Regions from separate parts of the Metabacillus litoralis genome, predicted to be linked through region 2. Evidence: riboswitches for the same ligand, from Rfam matches in the RefSeq annotation. Region 2 holds a riboswitch; each other region holds the start of a gene.
The links. A riboswitch is a leader RNA that binds a small molecule or an ion and turns the genes downstream of it on or off. The one in region 2 is predicted to bind cyclic di-GMP.

Region 1: linked by a shared signal. The riboswitch ahead of D9842_RS06575 (hypothetical protein) and the one ahead of D9842_RS17095 (DUF5667 domain-containing protein) in region 2 are both predicted to bind cyclic di-GMP.
Region 3: linked by a shared signal. The riboswitch ahead of D9842_RS16320 (GGDEF domain-containing protein) and the one ahead of D9842_RS17095 (DUF5667 domain-containing protein) in region 2 are both predicted to bind cyclic di-GMP.

The regions. Positions count from the first base shown of each region.
Region 1 is NZ_CP033043.1:1,377,138-1,381,427, reverse strand. It holds gene D9842_RS06590 (UvrD-helicase domain-containing protein) at 1-191, shown strand, start outside; gene D9842_RS06585 (hypothetical protein) at 298-1,194, shown strand; gene D9842_RS06580 (DUF2187 family protein) at 1,516-1,692, shown strand; cyclic di-GMP riboswitch class I at 1,958-2,040, shown strand; gene D9842_RS06575 (hypothetical protein) at 2,126-2,875, shown strand; gene D9842_RS06570 (DUF1801 domain-containing protein) at 3,049-3,702, shown strand; gene mscL (large conductance mechanosensitive channel protein MscL) at 3,919-4,290, shown strand, end outside.
Region 2 is NZ_CP033043.1:3,461,232-3,465,521, reverse strand. It holds gene D9842_RS17110 (sugar-binding transcriptional regulator) at 1-538, shown strand, start outside; gene D9842_RS17105 (phosphocarrier protein HPr) at 632-898, shown strand; gene D9842_RS17100 (pyruvate, water dikinase regulatory protein) at 1,097-1,924, shown strand; cyclic di-GMP riboswitch class I at 2,069-2,151, shown strand; gene D9842_RS17095 (DUF5667 domain-containing protein) at 2,220-3,599, shown strand; gene D9842_RS17090 (HD-GYP domain-containing protein) at 3,709-4,290, shown strand, end outside.
Region 3 is NZ_CP033043.1:3,276,705-3,280,994, forward strand. It holds gene D9842_RS16315 (undecaprenyl-diphosphate phosphatase) at 1-709, opposite strand, end outside; gene D9842_RS16320 (GGDEF domain-containing protein) at 773-1,831, opposite strand; cyclic di-GMP riboswitch class I at 1,890-1,974, opposite strand; gene D9842_RS16325 (ring-cleaving dioxygenase) at 2,130-3,107, opposite strand; gene cysI (assimilatory sulfite reductase (NADPH) hemoprotein subunit) at 3,318-4,290, opposite strand, start outside.

The DNA.
Region 1 (4,290 bases), 2.1 Mb from region 2:
GAGAGATAATCGCACCTCAGAGCACCAAACGAAGGGGACCGGAGCCTGGCATTATTAAAGCAAAAAACTTCTTTGAAGAAATGCGACTGGTTGCTCGCCAAGCTAAGAAATTGAATGAAGATACTCAGTATTTGGATGAAGTAGTTGAAGAAAGAAAACAACAAAATGATCGAATCGAAAAAGCTAATTGAATTTTGACATATACCAATGGAGTACTTACATATATGGGAGAGAGTAAGGCTGATTTTGAAATGAAATAGATGATCTTATACTTAAAGTCGAAAGTGGGGGAGTTTTATGCGTGAATCCATTCATCCATATGAAAAAGCACAGAAGTTCTTTTTGAAAATAATTTTTCTGTTTAATCAGGTTCATTTACAATGCAAAGTCCCATTATCAAGTAAGGAATCAATTAAACTATTTACCCATAAGGAACTATTCGAATCTAGTGAACAAATTGGAACAATACAATATGGGGGAATTAAATATCCTCATGATGAAAAAAAACCAGTACCAATTAAATATGTTGAACTTAGATTAGAAGGAAAATTCTTAAAATCATTAAATATTTATGATGATATGAATCAGCTCTTGGTAGATTCTGATGCTAATGGTTGGTTGAAAGGTAAGTTCTTTATTAAAACTGAAGAATTAAAGCGTATAAGAATGATAACCAGATTGATTTCAAATGGGATGGAAAAGAAGTTTGGTTTAGATTATTTATCCTTTGGTATTGATAAAAGTGTTCTTGAATTACCTAGAATTAAGAACACCACTATGAAAAAGTACGATCAAGAAATAGCTATACAACGTGTATCTGATCTATTACAATCTGAAGGCTATAAAGTGTCTAGAACGTCTAATCATGATTTCCCTTATCACATATCAGTCCCAATAGGTGAAAAGGAAGTAGTAAGGATTAGAGTAAAGCATTTACAATTCGAAAATGCCTACAAAGATTCAACCTTACCATATCAAGTTTACAAAATCGATGCATTTGAAACCTTCGAAGTACAAAAACAAAAGATGAAAGATGTGGATGTTGTTGTTGGATATAACTTCAAAGATTTATCATTTGCTTGTTTGAACAAAGAACAGTTTGAAGATAAGAAAAGTCGAGTAGTCCATGAAAGAGAGGGTCAAAATGCAAATTACTTTAATTCGTGGAGAGAAATTAAGGAATTTAATAAATAGGATAATATGGAGTAGGTACTAGGGAGAAAGGCTTCAAGTTTAAAATTGGTGAAACATATAGTGCTTCTCGTTTAGCTAATATTAAATAAGTAGTAAAGGAATGCTAGAACTAATTTATAACAGGGTTCCAATTGATCTCGATGACTCACACCTAATAATAAATTAATTCAGATATACACAATAAGTCTTAAACTAACTCAGAGGAATATCAAGTTATAATTTATAATATCAAGAAAAGTGGGTATTCATACAAAATGATAGAAAATTAAGTCCGTATTTCATTGCCCTTTTTGGACATGATAAAAAAGCGAGGTGATATAAATGGCGACTGCAAAAATTGGTGATGTAATATCCTTTAAACGCGAGGGTGAAACCTATGAAGGTGTCGTATTAGGGATTAGGGAAAATTCTGTAATGGTCGATTACGGTATGTCAAAAGAAAAAAATGAACCACTGAAAACGATTGTGAATCATAAAAATTACAAAATAAAAAAGTAAACTGGATGAGCTTATTCTTCTTAATAAGGCTACACGTACTTACCTCCAATAAATCATGGGGGTGTTTTTTTATTTTGCTTAAATCTTTTACTCGAAAAAATCAAGAAAGAAATCCAATAAACCTCAATGACTTGAATTCCATTCTAATTACATCGAAATACTTAAAAATAGAGCTCAAAGACAAATCTATTATAATTATTTATTAGCAAATTTTTATTTAAAAACAATCTATTATCTAGTAAAATTATCCTATAACATACACACCATTAGATAACGGCAAACCTATTTAAAAGTAGGGACGCAAAACTACGGGCCTAAAGCAAATGCTATGGTGGCCGAGTCGCCTAAAAAGATGGAGAATGATACGTCGGTATGATCCACCTATTTGGGTGGGTCTTTTTTGATTCTTATAATATAGAGGAGGAACACATATATGGGATTTTTAAGAGATGTTGGTAAATTCGCAGGTAAAGCAACAGGAACTGTGATTGGTGGGGCAGTTAATGTTGTTGGAGATGTAACAGGTAGTAAGTTTATTAAAGAAGTAGGAGATGGGGTTAAAAAAGCATCCGAATTTGCGGGTGATACGGTCGGACAAGTGGCAGATGGTGCATGGAATACGGCATCAGGTTTGATTCAAGAAGATAAACATAAAAAGGATCAAGGATTAAACGATATGGCGGATTCGATAGGTAGAACAGCAAAGGGTGTCTATCACACTGCTAAAAATACCTATCATAGTGGAAAATCTACATATGAAGGATTTAGAGACGGCGATGATCTAAAAGTAAAGCAAGGATTACGAGATATCGGAAAAACAGTGGCGATCGGGACACTTGCTGTTGGGGTGATCGATTTAGTTGATGGAGCAGATGGTGCTGAACAAGTTAACGATCATCAAAATGTAGCAAATGCAGGGACAGAAGGAGCATCTAATGTGCATCAAGTCCAACCTCATGTGGCTCACACAGAAGCAGCAACTTCAATAGAAACATCAGAACAACCCGGAACACACCATGTACAACCTCATTACGTAGAAGGTCATTGGCGTGATGGTGTATGGATTGATGGTTATTGGAGAGATGGAGATGGAGATACTTCTGTCAATCTGAGTGAAGAAGAGGGTGGAGGTTATGTACGTACTGATGCGGATGGAAATCCTACTAATAATTTAAATTCATAATACAATTGCGAGGCTAATTCTTTAGTCTCGTTTTTTATGTTACTACAAGAAAAGGAACGATCCCAACCGTATTTTATCTATTTTCTTGATATAATAGAAGTGTTGTTATAAATTCAAAAGTGAGAAATTCTAGCTGTTTTACTGACCGAAAAATTAAAATGAGGTATACCTAAATGAACAATACAAATTTAAATCCAAAAGTTGATGAATTTTTAAGTGCCGCGAAAAAGTGGAAGGAAGAGTTTGAGAAGCTACGAGAGATCGTTCAGGACTCTGAGTTAACAGAAGAATTTAAGTGGAAGCATCCTTGTTACACGTTAAATGGCAAAAATATTGTGTTAATCCATGGATTTAAAGACTACTGTGCACTTCTGTTTCATAAAGGTGCTTTGCTGAAGGATCCGCAGAAAATACTCATTCAACAAACGGAGAATGTCCAGTCAGCTCGCCAAATTCGGTTCACAAATTTACAAGAAATTATTGAAATGGAATCTATTTTGAAAGCTTATATCCTGGAAGTTATTGAGGTTGAAAAAGCGGGTTTAGAAGTGAAGGCTAAGGAGCATTCAGAGTTTACTATACCTGAAGAGCTTCATCATAAATTTGAAGAGCTGCCTGCCTTGAAAACGGCTTTTGAAGCATTAACACCGGGACGACAAAGAGCGTATATTCTTCATTTCTCTCAGCCAAAACAATCGAAAACTAGAGAATCAAGGATTATGAAATGTATTGAGCGAATTCTGATTGGTAAGGGATTAACTGATTGCACATGTGGTCTTTCGAAAAGAATGCCTAACTGTGATGGATCACATAAGAATTTAAAGTAAGAAAGTAGGAATTGTAGTGATTTTCTACTTTCTTGACTCTTAAGTTAACATAATAATATTATGTTACGTTTTATGATGTAACTAAGTATGTTATCTTGCTTAACTTAAAGGCCCATTTAGCTTCCATATAAGTGTACATTTTTTATCAAATTTGGTTTTCACATCACCTTCATAGTATAATCACCTCTATCTAAAAAGAAAGGGTGGAACAAAGGTATGTGGAATGAATTCAAGAAATTTGCCATGAAAGGTAATGTCCTGGACCTGGCTGTTGGGGTTGTAATTGGGGCAGCGTTTGGGAAAATTGTTTCTTCCCTTGTTGATGACATGATTATGCCACTAGTAGGTCTTTTAATGGGTGGAGTTGATTTTACAAATCTGACCGTAAAAATAGGGGAAGCAGAGCTTAAATATGGTCAATTTTTACAAAATGTGGTCGACTTTCTGATTGTTGCCTTTTCGATCTTCCTCTTTGTCAGAGTCATGAACAAATATGTCAAAAGGAAAGAAACAGAGAAAGACAACAAGCCAGCACCTACTGATAAAAATACGGAACTCTTAACAGAAATCCGGGATTTATTAAAAAAC
Region 2 (4,290 bases):
ATCTGTTACATTTGTACCAATCGTAGGTGGAATGGGAAATGAGCGAGTGGATATCCACGCTAATCATATTGTGGCAAAGTTTGCAGAAAGCCTACAAGCTCAATACAGACTTTTGCATGCCCCGGTTATGGTTGATTCTAAAGAAGCCCGTGACATTTTCATGAGACAAACATCCATTCAAGAAATTTTTACGATGGGTGAAAAGTCTAATATTGCCATCGTAGGGATTGGAGCTACACCTGAGCATTCAACGATGGTTCATTCGTATTTAGGTCAAGAGCAAACCGAGTATTTTGATGATACAGATGTGGTAGGCGATATTTGCTACAACTTTATTAACAAAGAAGGAAAACCATCAAGCAGCTCTTGGAACGAACGAGTGATTTCATTAGAATTAGAAAAACTAAGAGAAATACCTCTTGTTGTTGGCGTAGCTTGTGGTCTAGAGAAGGTAAAATCGATTAGAGCTGCTTTGGAAGGCAAGCTTGTTCATGTGTTAATAACAGATGAACAAACAGCAAAAGCACTATTAGATTAAATATGTAGCGATTGGGACGAAATATTTCGGTAGATCGTCCCATTATTTATTATGTATAAAATTTAGAAAAAACAAGCTAATGGAGGATTTAACATGGTAGAAAAAACGTATACAATCATTGATGAAGCAGGTATTCACGCACGTCCGTCAACAGCCCTAGTTGGTGCAGCAACAAAATTCAAGTCAGAGGTTATGCTAGAATACAAAGAAAAACAAGTAAACCTAAAATCTATAATGGGTGTCATGTCACTCGGAATCCCATCAGGCGCAACAATAAAAATTATTGCCAACGGCGAAGACGAATCAGAAGTAATCTCTACTCTTGAAGAAACGTTGAAGACTCAGGGGTTAGCGAAGTAGTTTTTGGTGCCTGTCACTACCCGATATTTGTAGAGTTTTGTCGATTTCAAAGATTTCAAGTATCGTTAACAGAATAGTAGATTTTACTAAATAAATCATGAAGTTTTCAGGAGTATGAGTAAGCAGTATATTACCTTAGGCATGATGAATGTGCTAATGTTTCAGAAGATAATAAGTTCAAAGAATAGGTGATTTTAAGTGAATGAAAAAGACATTGTCTATGTTCTATCTGATTCACTGGGTGATACAGCAGAGCTGTTGGTCAAAACTGTTGCTGCCCAATTTATCGGAACAGAGGTTACCATTAAAACAATCTCCTATATAGAAAATAAGGAAGAAATAAATGATCTGATTGCTCTCGCGAAGCTAAGCAACTCTATCATTGCCTATGCACTCTTTACTCCGCTATTAAAAAAGCATTTTGATCATAAAGCGAATGAAGAAGACGTTACGGTGATTGACTTAATTGGTCCACTATTGGAGACCTTTGCAAATAAGCTTAATAAACAACCAGTACAAAAACCAAGTATAATAGAAGGACCTGATAACTCCTATTTTCGTAGAATTGAAGCCATTGAATTTGCTGTGCAATATGACGATGGAAAGGATATGCGTGGAATCAAGGAGGCGGATATCGTTCTCATCGGTGTTTCAAGAACTTTAAAGACACCATTGTCGATGTATTTGGCTCATAAAATGGTTAAGGTAGCAAATATCCCATTAGTCCCTGAGGTTTCTCCTCCTGAAGAACTTTTTAAGCTATCAAAAGGAAAATGCTTCGGGTTAACGATGTCAGCCGAGAAACTAAGAGAAATAAGGGTAGAAAGATTGAAGCATTTAGGGTTATCTTCGGACTCAAGTTATGCAAAAATTGAACGGATTCAGGAAGAATTACAATATGCTGAAGACATTATGGGAAAAGTAGGTTGTTCAATAATAAATCTTTCTTGTAAGGCAATAGAGGAAGCTGCAGAATTCATTATAGGAAATCTAGCGGATTCTAAGATCGAATATACAACAAGCTAACAAAAGCCCTTCGATATTTATTGACGGGTTTTTCGTGCGTAATTAATTCCTTCTAAAGAAACGATTGGAAGAAATTAAAACTATATTCAATGTATTTCACATGGTATAGTTAAACTAGAAAATGTCGAACTTTGTAAGTTCTTCATTTGAAAAAGGCAAATCCATTGAAAAATGGAGACGCAAAGTCACAGACCTAAGGAGAAATCTATGGTGGCTGGATTGCTGAAGGATGGAGAATGAACTCATATGAGTTGCTTCTTAATCCTTCCTAATTACTATATTTGGAGGGTTTTTTATGTTGACAAGTATTCGAAATGTTTTATCAACAAGTGTTTTGGTTTCAGCACTAGCGTTTACTCTAGGAACAGGACCTGCATTTGCAGAAACAGATGGTCCAGTAGAAGAGGAAGCAACTGAACAAGTAGAACAAACTTCTGAACAGAATGTGGAAACAGTGGAATCTGGAGATGAGACTGAAGCGGTAAACGAGGAAGCAGTAGAAACAGAAGGTGAAACTGAAGCAGTAGACCAGGAAGCAGTAGAAACAGACGAATTAGAATTGGAAACGAGTACACCATCGCTACTTCCGGGTGATTTCTTCTATTTTACTAAAAAACTATTAGAAAATGTTCAATTGGCTTTTACATTAGATGAAGAGAAGGAAGCATCATTGCTTGCTAGCTTTGCAGAAGAACGGATTAAAGAGGCGTTAGCTTTAATTGCGAAGGGTGAAGAGGAAGCAGCCAATGAGGTTCTTCAAAAAGCGATCGAGCAACAAGAATCTGCATTAGCAAAATATGAAACGACTGAAAATGAAGAACAAGAAGAAACTCAAACAGACTCTGTTGATGAGGAGCCATCAGCTGAAACAACTGTTGAGGAAGATGGAACGGCAGATTCTCTTCGTGCTGAACTAGAAGAAAAACTATCAGCAAACATTATTGCCTTAAAGGCTGCAATAGAAAAGATAGAAAACCCAAAGGCTAAAGAGGCACTTCAGAAAAATATTGTAAAGGCACAGGAAAAGTTAGAGGAAAAAATAAACAAAAAATTAGCTGAGCTAGAGAAGAAAGAGCTTGAAATGACTGAAGATATAGTTGAGTTAGAAGAAAAGCTTTCTTCTGGAGAAATTGATGAAGAAGAGTATAACAAAGAGCTTGCAGAACTAAGCAAGGATGTTGTTGAAGAAACAGAAGAAATGATAGAAGAGATTGATGAAGAAATCGAAGAAAAGACTACGGAGATAGAAAATGAAAGTAAACAGGTATCTGTAGAAGAAGATAACGAAGAAGAGGAAAAAGAAAAGTCTTCTAGTAAAGAGCTTGAGAGTAAAGTGGAAGAACAAAAACGAGAAGAGCTGAAGAAGCAAGAAGAAGCACGTGAGAAAGCGGAAGAACGTGAGCGAGAAGCGTTGAAGAAGCAAGAAGAAGCACGTAAGAAGGCGGAAGAACGTGAGCGAGAAGAGCTGAAGAAGCAAGAAGAAGCACGTAAGAAAGCAGAAGAACGTGAGCGAGAAGAGTTAAAGAAGCAAGAAGAAGCACGTAAGAAAGCGGAAGAACGTGAGCGAGAAGAGTTAAAGAAGCAAGAAGAAGCACGTAAAAAAGCAGAAGAGCGTAAAAAGAAAGAACAAGAAGATGAAGAAGATGAAGAAGAAGAAGAAGATGAAGATGAGTAATGCTTTTATTAGGGGTTGCCAAGGCAACTCCTTTTTCCCTTCAACTATAAACGTAAATATGATATAAGTTAGTAATACGAGTTAGATGAGTAGCAACAAGGAGGATATCATGAGATTTATTGATATAGAGGATTACAACCCACAGGCCATGCAATTGGCGATGCCTGTTTATGATCGGATGAGACGGATCCTTTTAGCAGCAGGACGTACGATTCACCCTAACTATTTGGAACGTATTAAAGAAATTGGAGTAACAACCCTTGTGGTAGAAGATGCTGAGTCATATGGAATTACATTAGATGAAATGCTGGACATGCCAACTTGGATGGATATTATTGCTGTTGTGCAAGAAGCATTTGAAGATGTGAAAAAAGGAAAAAGATTAAATGTCGTAGCTATTCAAAAGGCTGCCATGACTCTTATCCAAGAAGTAAATGCTCTTAAAACGATCATTTTAATCCCAACAACCTCTATTTCAGAAGGATTGGAAAAATATGCTCACTCAGTAAACGTGGCATTGTTATGTTTACAAATATCAAAGAAAATGAGTTATTCTCCTGTTCAGTTAAGAGATCTTGCCATTGGAGCGTTGCTTCATGATATCGGAAAGGCTATAACAGATCAAGAAACAGAACATCCTGCAAAAGGCTTTGAGGTAATTAAGGAAAGTCGCGAAATTAGTTTATTATCT
Region 3 (4,290 bases), 180 kb from region 2:
ATCCTGCGATAAAAAATGGCATGGCTTCAATAGAAAAGTATTGCCAGTTTTTCAAAAGAGAGATCGCGCTTGCTCCCGCCATGATTGGTACTGCCATAATAAAAGTAAAATCAGCTGCAGCACGGTGGCTCATTCCGAGTAGAACTCCTCCTGAAATGGTTGATCCAGAACGTGAAAATCCAGGCCATAATGAAAGACATTGTATTAATCCAACAGAAAATGCTTGTTTATAAGTAATTTGATCAACTGTCTCAATTTTTACTTCCTTTGGACCAAAAAGATCGGCTGCGATCATTAAGACTGCCCCAACAACTAAACCGATTAACACAGTTGTAATAGAAAATAAATGTTCATCAATATAATCCTCGAAAAGAACACCTAGCACACCGGCTGGGATTAAGCCTACAATGACTTGAGTAAGCTTTAAACGTCTTGTTCCTTCCGTAGATTCAGCTGTTTTTTTGCTCAATCTACCTAAACCCAACATTTGGATAAAGCGGTCCTTAAAGACGACCACTACAGCTAAAATGGAGCCTAGTTGTATAACAATTTTAAACGTATTTGCTACATATTTACCTAAAAAATCTTCCGATTGTAACCACATATCGTCGACAATAATCATATGACCAGTTGAAGAAACGGGTGCAAATTCAGTTAACCCTTCTACTAAGCCAAGTATAACAGCCTTTAAGAGTGTAAGAATATCCATCTTGTAAGCTCCTATCATTCTTTTAATCGTTAAACCACAAAAGTAAGTATAACGTTAAAATTGTCAGGAGGGAATCTCTTTTTTATTTTCGCCTTGCTCACCAAACATCATAATTTTATTTCGCCCACTAGCCTTTGCTGAATACAAAGCTTGGTCTGCCTGTTCTAATACTAGTTCAGCTAGTTGGCCTGGTTGAGACTCGGATATACCAAAGCTTGCAGTAAGTTTTCCTACTACCTTAAACTGATGTTGGCTAATTAAGAGTTTTAGCTTTTCAGCTAGCTTTAATGTTTTATCAATCGTCTCTTTTTTTGTAATGACAATGAATTCTTCTCCACCCCACCGAGCAAAAAAATCGCTTTTGTTTAAACCACAACTAATGATCCTAGAAATTTCTATTAAAACTGAATCACCGACACTATGTCCATACTGATCATTCACTTTTTTGAAATAATCAATATCAAAAAAGATAATAGAATACGTTTTACTTTCAGAATTAAGCTTTTCAAACAACTGGTGAACAGCCCGTCTATTCTCAATACCGGTTAACATATCCTTAAAAGCCATTTGCTCAAGCATTGAAGTCCTAACAGATGCATCAAGGCCTTTTCTAGCGAAAAAAAGTATAACAATATAAACAAACATTGCTAACTGGTAGTTTATAAGTGAGTTAATCATATCAACCTGTATAATGCTCAAAGAAGATAGAATGATTGCTGTTGTCATAGACCATAAAACAATGGATAACACGATTCCGTAAATTCCATAGAATGTAATAAAAATATAAATATAAATCATCGGTGTCCAAACTGCAGCATCACTAATCGAATAATGTTGACTCTGAACACTTTCCACATGTAAAGACCAGTATGTTAGCAATAAGTGAACAATAGACACTGATATAAAAATTGTAAGTTCAACGACTCTAAAGAAAATTCTCTTCAAGATTAAAAAGTAGGAACTTATAAAAAGGATTAAGTATGAAGCTACTATAGTTCTATCTAGAAAGTTAAATTCATTCCAACTATGAAGACCAAATAATAGAGACAGTAAAACAATAGGTATGACATATAAATACAGCTTTCGTTTTTGATTTTCAAATGTTGATAGATCACTATACAAGACCGTCATCGCTCCTAAAAAAAGAACTAATCCACCGATTAGTTCTTCTTTATATTAAATCGGTAACTGGCAAGCATATTCCTCAGAACTTAGCCCCTGTAGCTTTGCGTCTCTACCTTTCAGTAGATTTGCCCTTAACTATTTAGTTGGAGTTGAGAAATACAGGAATATATTCCTTGATACTTTTTACCTATAAACCTATTCTATACTAATATGGATAAATCTACAAGTAATATGAATTCTTTGTTTATAGCTAATTTTAAAAAGGAAAACCTATAAAGGTTCTCCTCCTTTTTTCCTATTCCTTTACGATCTCCTTTGTACTACGAACAGTATCAATTGGACGAACCAGCTTTTCAATTTGTTCCCGTTTTGGCTCTAGAAATGGAGGTAATGACAGCTTTTCTCCTAGAGTTTCATAAGGTTCATCTCCCATAAAGCCTGGTCCATCAGTTGCAAATTCAAAAAGTATATGGGGTGCAACTCTTGCATATAGTGATTCGAAGAAGTGACGATTCACATAGCCTGAAGTTGGAAAACCGATGCTTTGCATATGACTAATCCACTCTTCTAACACTACGCGGTCTTCAACACGGAAGGCAACATGATGAACAGTGCCATAGCCCTGAATTCCATGAGGGAGTACATCATTATGCTCTAAAATGACCTGTGCTCCATTTCCCCCTTCGCCAACTTCAAATAGGTGAAATGATCCTTCCTGTGCCACTTCCTTAAAGCCAAGTGCTTTCTCTAGTACCTCTTTCATTTGTTCCACATTATTTACTCGAATGAAAATAGGTCCTAAACCAGTAATAGCATGCTCTAGAGGAATCGGCCCTTTTTGCCATGGTGTACCAGAGGCAACTCCTTCATTTTTTTCATCTGAAATTAATTGATATTGTTGATCATCGAAGTCTACAAAGGATAATGATTTTTTCCCAAACTGCTCTTTAATTCCTGTGTGTTTAACTTCCAGGCGATCAAAACGTTTTACCCAATAATCCAATGAAGCATCTGTTGGAACTCGAAATGATGTTTTGGAAATTTCATTTGTCCCGTGTACTCCTTTTGGAATTCCAGGGAAGTCAAAGAATGTCATGTCAGTCCCTGCACTTCCTACATCATCAGCAAAAAATAAGTGATATGTCTGGATATCATCCTGATTTACAGTTTTCTTAACTAAACGCATTCCTAACACATATGTGAAGAACTCATAATTTTTCTCAGCACTACTTGTTATAGCCGTTACATGATGAATACCTTTTAATTGATTCATTGTGATCCTCCATTATTTTGTATTGTTTATATTTTAACTACAAGTTGTTAGTAACATTCCTCACAAAATATCTCTAAATAAAATATCTTGAATTAAAGATAATATATCATAGAAAAACCTTTTTTTCAAATAATAGATAATCGGCTTACTTCCAAGGCCAATTCATGAATGTATAAAAAAAGACAGGGATCCCCCTGTCTTTTTCCTATATTAATCGTGGAAGTTCGTTCCGTCTGTTGTTTCTCCGATAATACCTGCGCGAATGACAAAGTCCCCAAAGTGCTCATTTTCTTCACGTTCCTTCGCATAGCGAGGGATAATCGTATTTAGCTCTTTTAAAATTTCTTCTTCACCAATGTTTTCACGGTACATTTTGCTTAAACGGCTTCCGTCATGTGCTGCACCAAGATACATATTGTATTTACCAGGTGCTTTACCGATAAAGCCGATTTCACCTAATGCGTGACGGGCACATCCGTTTGGACAGCCTGTCATACGAATGGTAATTTCTTTATCTTTTAAACCGTTTTGATCCACAATCTCATCGATTTTATCAATTAATTTTGGTAAGTAACGTTCTGCTTCAGCCATTGCTAGACCACATGTTGGTAAAGCAACACATGCTAATGCACTACGACGTAATGCCGAATAATGCTTACCATCAGTTAAACCGTATTTTTCAATAAGTTCACTGATTTTTTTCTTTTTCTGACTTGATACATTTCCAATGATCAGGTTTTGGTTTGCTGTTAAACGGAAGTCACCTGTGTGAATTTTAGCAATTTCTCTAATACCTGTCATAAGCTTGTAGTCGTCATAATCTGTTACACGTCCACCTTCAATAAATAGCGTGAAGTTCCATTTTCCTTTCACACCTTTTTCCCAACCATAGCGATCTCCGTTATGATCGAAAGTGAATGGCTTCGCTTCTTCTAAACTCCAGCCAAGACGATTTTCTAACTCTTCTTTTACGTTTTCAAGTCCTAGGCGATCGACCGTATATTTGAAACGTGCATTTTTACGTACAGAACGATTTCCATAGTCACGTTGAATTGTAATAATCTTTTCTGCTACATCATAAGCCTGTTCTGGTTTAATGAAACCAATAACTTTCGCAAGCTGTGGATATGTTTCTTTATCACCATGACTCATTCCCATACCACCGCCAATTGCTACGTTAAAA